DNA from 3 places in the Shewanella sp. SR1 genome. Region 1 is predicted to be linked to each of the others. Evidence: predicted binding sites of a transcription regulator. Region 1 holds the regulator's gene; each other region holds the start of a gene.
What was found. Region 1 encodes LexA, which represses DNA repair genes until DNA is damaged. Its sites were predicted from a motif close to TACTGTATNNNNATACAGTA; they were not measured.

Region 1 (3,289 bases):
CCAACAGACTGCGCTCTAAGGCATTTTGATCTGTGGCCAGCAACACTAAACTCGTCAAGGTCACCGAACTCGCCGCCGCCGCATCGTTAATATTCGTCATCACTCGATTCGCCAGCACGTTTACCGCTGGCGTTAACCAGCTTGGTTTTTGCTCAGGATCATCGGCCAACTCAGTACGCCAGTTTGGCGCGCGCTCATTTAAGAAGTTTTGCAGAGTAATCGGCTCGCCAAAGTTCACATAACCTTGGCCGAAATTACCAAGTTTGCGAATCGCACCAAACACCTGCCACACAGATTCTTTTTTCTTTTTCTTACCACTTAACTCTTTATGGTACGTCGCCACTTCCATCACATGGTCATAGCCTAAATACACAGGCACCAATGTTACCGGACGCTCGATACCGCGCAGCACGCTGTTCATCGTCATGGCGATCATGCCCGTTTTTGGCGCCAATAGACGACCGGTACGTGAGCGGCCGCCTTCAGAGAAATATTCCACCGAATAACCTTTAGCAAACAGTTGGTCTAAATATTCACGGAATACTGCGGTGTACAGCTTATTGCCATTAAAACTACGGCGGATAAAGAAGGCACCACCGCGACGGAACATAGGTCCCGCGGGCCAGAAGTTGAGGTTAATACCAGCAGCAATGTGCGGCGGAACCATGCCTTGATAATACAAAATATACGATAACAGCAGGTAATCCATGTGGCTCCGATGGCAAGGCACATAGACAATCTCGTGGCCATCATGGTGCAACTGGCGAACTTGCTCGGCACCTTTGATGTTGATCCCGCTGTAAAGCTTGTTCCACAACCAAGTTAAGAAACGCTCAGCAATACGCACTAAGCTATCTGAGTAATCTGCAGCGATTTCATCGAGATACTCAATAGCCGTCTCGCGCGCTTGGGTCTCAGAAATCTTTTTGTTGGCCGCTTCTTCTTGAATCGCTTTACGCAGCGACTCGGATTTGAGCAACGAATGAAATAGTGCTTGGCGATTTGGCAACACAGGCCCTGTCATCACCTTACGTTGACGACGGAAATGCACCCGCGCGACCCGCGCTAACTTATGAGCGATCCCCATGTCAGTGCCGTGTTCGTCGGCCATGTATCGCAGAGATACCGCATTTGAAAACTGCACGAAGTTATGTCGACCTAAGAATAGAATCATCAAGCATTTGCGCAGCCAAGTCGGGTTTTCCCGCTCAAACACGGCCGCCTTCATAGTGTCGTCTTCTTTCCCTGGCGTGCGGCCCCAATACAGGCTCACGGGCACCAATTGAATGTCTAATTCAGGGCGCTCCTTATGCACGGCCAACAAACGCATAAAGCATTCGAGGAAAGGCTCGTTACCCGCACGCTCACCAAACAGCGGCTTACGCCCTTGAAGACAGACAACCCGAGGCGCAATCACACCATTCGCCACTAAAGGCTCATAGGGGCTCGGCAGTCCTAACTTAGCCGTAATTTCGCTCAGGGCAGCGATGTCACTCAGCGATTCCGTTTTCATCACATAAGCAAGGGGTCTGGAGGCATCCAGATTCAGATCGGCAAAGGGATCCTGAGGCACAACAATAGTGTGCACTAAGTGTTTTTGGATCCAGCGTAATGATTTCAACCAAAGAGAGTCGTGTTTAGGCATTATTCTTATGCAATTAAGTACGTTTACTAGCCCGGTAGAATACCAGACTATGGGTAATATTCGCTAATTCTCTCCAACATAGCTAAAAAGTGGTTAATACTTGCGCTGCAAATAATACTGTATATACTAACAGTAACTGTATAGAAAAACAGGAAACACCATGAGACCTTTGACGCCACGCCAAGCTGAAATTTTAGAGCTAATTAAACGAAATATTGCCGATACTGGCATGCCACCCACTCGGGCAGAAATTGCGACCCGTTTAGGTTTTAAGAGCGCCAATGCGGCTGAAGAGCATCTTAAAGCGTTGGCGAAAAAGGGCTGCATTGAGATCATGCCAGGCACATCGCGGGGCATTCGTCTGACTGCGGAAGTCGAAGAAGTAACTGAAACAGGTTTACCGCTTATCGGTCAAGTAGCCGCTGGCGAACCTATTCTCGCCCAAGAACATGTTGAACAGTACTACCAAGTCGACCCAAGCATGTTCCATCCCGCCGCCGATTTTTTACTGCGGGTTAAAGGCGACAGCATGAAGAATATCGGCATTCTCGAAGGAGATTTGCTGGCAGTTCATAAAATACAACAAGCTAGAAATGGTCAAGTGGTTGTCGCTAGAGTCGACGACGATGTCACTGTTAAACGTTTCGAAAAAAAAGGTAATGTGGTCTATCTACACGCCGAAAATGAAGACTATTCCCCGATTAAAGTGGATTTAGGCTATCAAAGTTTAACAATTGAAGGACTCGCCGTCGGTGTGATCCGTAATGGAGATTGGCTATGAACAAACTACTTGGCAATGCACCCCGCCATCCGGGCTTGTGGCTCGATGAAGTCCGTGATGCCGACTATGACTGGCACCATGCACCTATCGCCTGCATGCCAACTAAGACTCAAGGTCGCCAAGAATTAATCCATCTGAGCGCGCAACTCGCCCAGTTAAGCCAACAGGGCCGTTGGTTAGTGCTCATCAACCCGCCGAGTATTGGTTACAAACAAATGCTCGCCAACGCTGGGGTGCGTATGGACAGAGTCTTACTGGTGCACGCGAAAGATGAAGTGGAAACCCTGTGGGCGATGGAAAAAGCCTTAACAAGTGGTACGTCCAGTGCGGTTATTACTTGGACCCAATCATTAGATGCACGCGATAATCGTCGCCTGCAAATTGTCGCTAAAAGTGCCCGCGCCATGGGCATAGTGCTAGAAGACGTAAACAGTCACTTACATGGCGACGTACGCATTGAGCAAGGTAGCCTCTTCGGCCAACAATCTTTTTTTAGCGCTGTACATTAAATATTCATTTAATTTTTTACCTTGAAAGCCGCCTCGCCTATGAATGTGAGGCTTTTTTTTGGCAATTTTTCAGACAATTAGATAAATAAGTGATCTTGATCAATATTTAAACAGCAAGTATGGTTGGTTTAGTCGGCGATGATATATCGCCGCCCGTGGCAAATAAATCGAGCCGTAATCGAGTTCAAAATGCCACTAAAAATAGAGAACAGATTTATTTCAGTCGTATGTGCCAGCGTGGCTAATACCAGCAGTAATAATACTTAATTAAAAGTAACAGCCGCCAACGCACGTTGAAGTCAAAAAAGCTTTTTTGGGAACTGAAGAGTTTGCATAGAGTTGAGACTTACTGTG
Region 2 (3,289 bases), on a different contig from region 1:
ATCCAGCGGTCGATGCGAACGATGGTTCAATTTCTGCCACGGTTAAAACCCCCGTTTATGCGGCGAATGGTGAGCTGATTGGCATTGGCGGCATGGATATCTTGATTGATACCATTGGTAAATCCCTGCTGGCACCGATTAAATACCGTGATTTTGGCCAAGCTTTCTTAATGACAGACGAAGGCAAGTTAGTGTATTTCCCTGGTTTTTCCGAGCGTTTCCCGCCGGGCTCCTTGGCGAATCAAGTGGATACTCAGTTTAAGGACACATCAGGATTTTCGGAATTACGACAACAGATGCAAAGGGAAGCGCAAGGGTTTGCTAATGTTACATTTAATGGCGTTCCCCAGCGGGTGAGCTTTGTGACTGTGGGCGGCGATTATCCCAAACAAAAGTGGCACTTAGCCTTTATGTTGCCTCACGAAGTGATTGAAGCACCAGTGACCGCTGCGTTCTGGAGTGCCAGTATGGTTGCCATAGGCATCATGCTGCTAATGGGCGTGACGGTATGGTTGATGTTGCTGCCCTTTAGACGTCAGTTAGCTAAGTTATTGGATGCGATGGAAGATATCGCCGAAGGTGACAGTGATTTATCAAAACGTATTCTGATGGATCGGGAAGATGAGTTAGGCAAACTTGGCGATGCCTTTAACCGCTTTGCCGAGAAAGTGCAGCACATGTTGTTGGATACGCGCAGCTTAACCCAAGAGGTTGGCACGGGCGTTATTGATGCGCGGCAGATCTGCGACTTAGCCGTGTCGTCGGTCTCATCGCAGAAGCAGCAGATAGATACGGTTGCTACCGCCGCAACGCAAATGGCGCAAACCAGTCAAGAAATGGCTGTCAGTGCCCAGCGCGCCAATGATTTTGCCCAGAAGGCGCAAACTCAAGCCCACGATGGTACACAGATTGTTTCCCGTGCGACCGAAGGGATGAAAGCGCTGTCGCAACAAGTGATTGCGGCGGCGAAAGTGATTAAACACTTACGCAATAGCTCAGAGCAAATCGGTGAAGTCTTGAGCGTGATCCGTAACATTGCCGAACAAACCAATCTATTGGCATTGAATGCGGCGATTGAAGCGGCGCGTGCGGGTGAGCAAGGCCGTGGCTTTGCTGTGGTGGCAGACGAAGTGCGCACGTTGGCATCGCGTACCCAAGATTCTACCGCTAACATTCAAGGCATTATCCAAACCTTGCAACAAAGCGCATTGCAGGCTGAGCAAGTGATGGAATCGGGCGTTGAGCAAGCGAAAGCGGGGCAAGAGCTAACGACTCAGGTCGAAGCGGCACTGAATGATATTGCGACGGCGATTATGTCAATCCAACAGCAAACGGTTGAAATAACCGTAGCAATCGATCAGCAAGCCTTGGCGGCCGAGGAAGTGGCGCTCAATGTCGATAATGTGCGGGGGTTGTCGGATCAGTCTTTGCTTTCGAGTCAGGACTTGTCGCAAAGCTTGCAAGGCTTTGAAGATATGACCCGCGCACTTACTCGCAATATCGGCCAATTTAAGATTTAAGCCTGAGTTGGTCAGTGAACTATTTGCTCACTGACCATCAGCTCAATCACGGCATCACTCATAGTGCACTCACAAAAGGAGCTTAGGCTCCTTTTAATTTTAGGTTTCCCGCCCGATCCCCGCTAAATTGATGACGAGCACTTGATTACTGTTTTTATATACAGTATTTTGGCGTTGGAGGAATTCAACGTGCGAAAAATTATTCACATCGATATGGACTGCTATTTTGCGGCAGTGGAAATGCGCGACTTTCCCGAATACCGTGGCAAGCCTTTAGCTGTGGGCGGCAGCAGCGATCGTCGTGGTGTTATTAGCACTTGCAGTTACGAGGCACGTAAATTCGGTGTGCGTTCGGCGATGGCGACCGCTTATGCCTTTAAGTTGTGTCCCGATCTCATTTTGGTTCCTGGGCGGATGCAGGTTTATAAAGATGTGTCGCTGCAAATTCGTGAAATTTTCTCCCGCTATACCCAATTGATTGAGCCGCTTTCTTTAGATGAAGCCTATTTAGACGTGAGTGAGTGCCAACAATATAAGGGCTCGGCGACCTTGATTGCGCAGGCCATTCGCCGCGATATCTTAGCCGAAACTGGGTTAACCGCTTCGGCAGGCATAGCCCCTGTGAAGTTTTTGGCTAAAGTTGCCTCGGATTTGAATAAGCCAAACGGCCAATATGTGATTACTCCTGAAACACTTCCTGAGTTTGTTAAAACCTTATCGCTGCGTAAAATTCCCGGTGTCGGCAAAGTCACCGCCGAAAAGCTCTCCTCGCTTGGGCTCAATACCTGTGGTGATGTGCAAGCCTATTCTAAACCTGAGTTATTGGCGCGATTCGGCAAGTTTGGTGGCGTCTTGATTGAGCGTTCCCAAGGCATCGATGAGCGGGGCATTTCCGCCGACAGGGAGCGTAAATCAGTGGGTGTTGAAACCACGCTGGCGAAGGATATTTATAGCCTAGAGCAGTGCCAACAAGTGATGCCGGGATTGATCCAAGAATTAGCCCTACGTTTGAGCCGCAGCGCTAAGGAACGCAAAATTCACAAGCAAGTGGTCAAGCTCAAGTTTAATGATTTCAAGCAAACCACCATTGAGCATCGTAGTGATGAAGTCTCGATTGTGATGTTTTATGATCTACTCGCACAGGCGATGGCAAGGCAAGAGGGGCGCGGCATTCGTCTATTGGGTATTTCGGTCGGCCTCGCCGATTCTATCCTCGCAGTGCCCGAAATCCCAAATGCCCAGACTCAGCTTGATTTAGCGCTCTAGCTGTTTACTGAGTCGATAAGCCGCAGACTCATGCCTGAATGGCTCAATAAGCCTCGGGTGGATTCGCCAACATAAAATCAATTAACAGTCTGACCCGTAAGGGCAGGTTGTCTCTATCGCGATACATCAAGTAGGCGGTGCGCGGAATACCTTGCCATTCTGGCAGTATTTGAACGAGCTTGCCGCTTTGTATCTGTTCACTCGCCATGCTGATGGGTAATAGTCCAATACCGAGTCCCGCCACTACAGCCTGACTGGCGATCGCCATATCATCGACGGCTAGTTTGATGTTCCCCCTCGGCTCAAACTCGAAATCTTGCCTTGTGATATTGTGCTGTAAGCGCCATGTTTTTACGGGCTTTGCTATGATAACTGGATGCTGTTCGAGTGCTTCTATGGCTTGCAGTGCATGCCACTGGGTTGCCGATGTGCTGGCGCAAAGCACAAAACTAATCGTGGTGAGCGGCCTTGCAATCCAATCGGGATCTTTAGGTTCACCCACT
Region 3 (3,289 bases), on a different contig from region 1:
CCAGCTCACCTAAGGTGCTCGACACCCAAGAAGAATCAGGCTGAGCCCCGCCGACAATCGCCACATCTATGCCCTTATCAATCAAATCGACTAACTCATTGCTCTGGGAAATGTGCAAACGGATATCGGGATACAGTCGGCCAAATTCATTCAAAGCTTGAATAAACACGATGGAAATAATCGAAATTGGCGCGGCGATGCGCAGGGTGCCCTCGGGTTTATCGCTGCCCGCACCACTCAGTTCATCAAATTGGGCAACCACACTCTGGTAGCGTTGAAAGAGTGCCAACCCTTCCTCCGTCAATCGTAACTTGCGGGTGCTGCGCATAAAAAGCTGCTTATCGAGCTTCTCTTCCAACTTAGCTAACTTGCGGCTCACTGTGGCAATGGGCATATCAAGCTCCTTCGCCGCCTGTGAAAAACTGCCCGCATTGACTAAATGCACAAAAAGATAGACAAGTTGTAGTTCAGCGCCTAAATCATCACTCATTGCATGTCCTAATTCTGTTCTAGCTGCCCACTTTAGGCACTATATAAAGTCATCAACAATCACAGCGTACGCTAAGTCATTGTGTTTTAAACATCAATTAATCCACTTATACGACCATAGCGCAATAGCCATAGACTGAAATGATATGTTATTTTGTGGCGAGTTTTACTGCGCTGGCGCTAGTTCTGGTTCTAACGTGACATAAAAAAGGCAAACGCCCACCTAAAATCATAACGATAGTAGAAATGACGGTGGTGGCTGAGTTTATTAAAATTTAATCGTAAGGATGAGTGAGGGAAATGACCATTTTAACCCCTCTGTTTGCCGTCTTCGGGATCATGTTGCTCGGCACACTAGTGCAAAAATTAAAACTCTTGCCCGTCGATACGGATCAAGTGCTAAACCAGTATGTGTACTATATTGCTTTCCCTGCGATCATGCTTATCGCCCTCGCCCAGCAGCCGATTGATGAAATTTTGCAATGGGGATTTATTGCGGGCTACAGCACGGCTATGGTGATTACTTATCTTGTCTGCCTTGGGCTCTCGCTGATCGCTAACCCTAAACAGCATGCGGTTGCCGCCATTCGAGCCCTCAATGCCACCTTTGGTAATACGGCATTTATTGGTATTCCACTGCTTATCATCTTATTCCCGCAGCAGCAAAGTGCCTTAGTTGCCGCCGCGATTGCCAGCTTATTATCCGTGCTGATGTTTGCCGTCGCCTTAGTCTCGATGGAACTGGCCACTAACACCCAAAGACAACACCACGCCTTAGTCATAATGGCGATGGCGGTCGGTAAAAACCCTATCGTTATTGGTAGCTTGATTGGCGTCGGCATTTCGGCGCTAGAGATAAAACTGCCCTCAGGGCTGGCGCTCATGATCCAGCAAATTGGCAATACCTCAAGCCCGTGCGCGCTGTTTGCCATCGGTATGGTGCTCGCCAAAGCGATGCGATACCAGAAAGATAGCAGCGTATTTAGCCCCAAGAATTTTATCGAACTGAGCCTTATCAACCTCTTCAAGCTAGTTGTCCAACCGGCACTCGTCTACTTTATGCTTAGCCGTTTTGGCGTGAGCGGCGACTACCTGATCATGGGCGTGATCTTGAGCGCACTACCCACAGCCGCTAGCGTGTACTTGCTCGCCCAGCGCTATAACACTCAGGCTTCTACCAGTGCTCAGGGCATTCTATTTGGCACCTTAGTTACTTTCTTCAGTTTGCCTATCTTAGAAAGCTTAGTAAGAACCCATGCATAATCAGTTAATTAAAAATATTTACTGCCGATAATGCCGATTATTTACCCAAGCCACTTTACTGTATATAAAATCAGTATATACTGTTTATCAATACAGTGGTTTGGTATGTTTTTCGACAGGAATTCACTATGCTTTGCCAACTCAGCATTAATAACTTCGCTATCGTCCGTTTTTTAGAACTGGATTTTCGCCCCGGTATGACCAGCATCACAGGTGAAACTGGTGCAGGTAAATCGATCGCCATCGATGCGCTAGGCCTGTGCCTAGGCAATCGCGCCGATGCCAGCAGTGTTCGCCCAGGAGCTAATAAAACCGAGGTTAGCGCTCGCTTTTCCTTGGATGATATTCCACTGGCAAAACGTTGGTTAGAAGATAACGATCTTGAACTCGATGATGAGTGCATCCTACGTCGAACTATTGGTAGCGATGGCCGCTCGCGCGCCTACATCAATGGTAATCCAGTGCCACTGACGCAGCTCAAATTACTGGGTCAGTTGCTTATCGGTATTCACGGTCAACATGCGCACCATGCAATGTTAAAAAGTGAACATCAACTCACCCTGCTCGACAGTTATGCCAACCACAGATTACTTATCGATACGGTTGCCGCCAGCTTTCAACGCTGCAAGCAAATTGAGGCCGATCTAAAACAACTCGAAGCCTCCCAGCATGAACGTATTGCCCGTAAGCAATTAGTGCAATATCAAGTAGAAGAACTTGATGAGTTTGATCTTAAAGTCGATGAGTTCGATGAAATTGAGCAAGAGCACAAACGTCTTGCCAATGGCACTGAGTTGATTGATACCTGTCAGGCGAGCTTAGATATACTCACTGAAGGCGAAGAGAACAATATAGAATCGCTGCTTAATCGAGTCGTTTCCCTCGCCGAAGATCTGCAAAGCTACGATCCTGCATTAAGCAATATCAACACTATGCTCAATGATGCCTTAATCCAAGTGCAAGAAAGCGCAGGCGAATTACAGCACTATTTGAGTAAGCTTGAACTCGATCCAACCCACTTTGCCTATTTAGAAGAACGGCTATCAAAAGCCATGCAACTGGCGCGTAAGCACCATGTCAGCCCAAATAAACTAGCCGAACATCATTTGGCATTAAAGGCAGAACTGAGCACCTTAGACAGTGACGAAAGCAAGCTCGAAGAAATTCAACTACAGGTCGATGCCAGTAGAGCCGCTTACCTTAGCAACGCACAAAAACTCAGCCAAAGCCGCGCTAGATATGCCAAAGAACTCGACAAACTCGTGACTCAGTCAATCCACGAACTGAATATGCCTAAGGGTAAATTTACTATCGAAGTCAATTTCCACCCAGAGCAAATGTCAGCCAACGGCAGTGACAATATCGAATTTATGGTAACCACTAACCCTGGCCAACCCTTACAACCGATTTCGAAAGTCGCATCTGGCGGTGAACTTTCACGGATAGGCTTAGGGATCCAAGTGATTACCGCTAAGAAAGTTGCCACGCCAACATTGATTTTCGATGAGGTGGATGTAGGGATTTCCGGCCCCACCGC

Region 2: dinB (DNA polymerase IV) is a predicted target of LexA. The motif match lies at 1,667-1,686, and genes of this name have one in related genera.
Region 3: recN (DNA repair protein RecN) is a predicted target of LexA. The motif match lies at 1,831-1,850, and genes of this name have one in related genera.

What each region holds. Positions count from the first base shown of each region.
Region 1 is NZ_JAJAEF010000014.1:13,796-17,084, forward strand. Features, by position in the region: gene plsB (glycerol-3-phosphate 1-O-acyltransferase PlsB) at 1-1,645, opposite strand, end outside; gene lexA (transcriptional repressor LexA) at 1,806-2,426, shown strand; gene KV201_RS13870 (cell division inhibitor SulA) at 2,423-2,935, shown strand.
Region 2 is NZ_JAJAEF010000012.1:137,082-140,370, forward strand. Features, by position in the region: gene KV201_RS13235 (methyl-accepting chemotaxis protein) at 1-1,520, shown strand, start outside; gene dinB (DNA polymerase IV) at 1,710-2,786, shown strand; gene KV201_RS13245 (LysR family transcriptional regulator) at 2,830-3,289, opposite strand, start outside.
Region 3 is NZ_JAJAEF010000013.1:85,956-89,244, reverse strand. Features, by position in the region: gene lldR (LysR family transcriptional regulator LldR) at 1-490, opposite strand, end outside; gene KV201_RS13625 (AEC family transporter) at 790-1,752, shown strand; gene recN (DNA repair protein RecN) at 1,881-3,289, shown strand, end outside.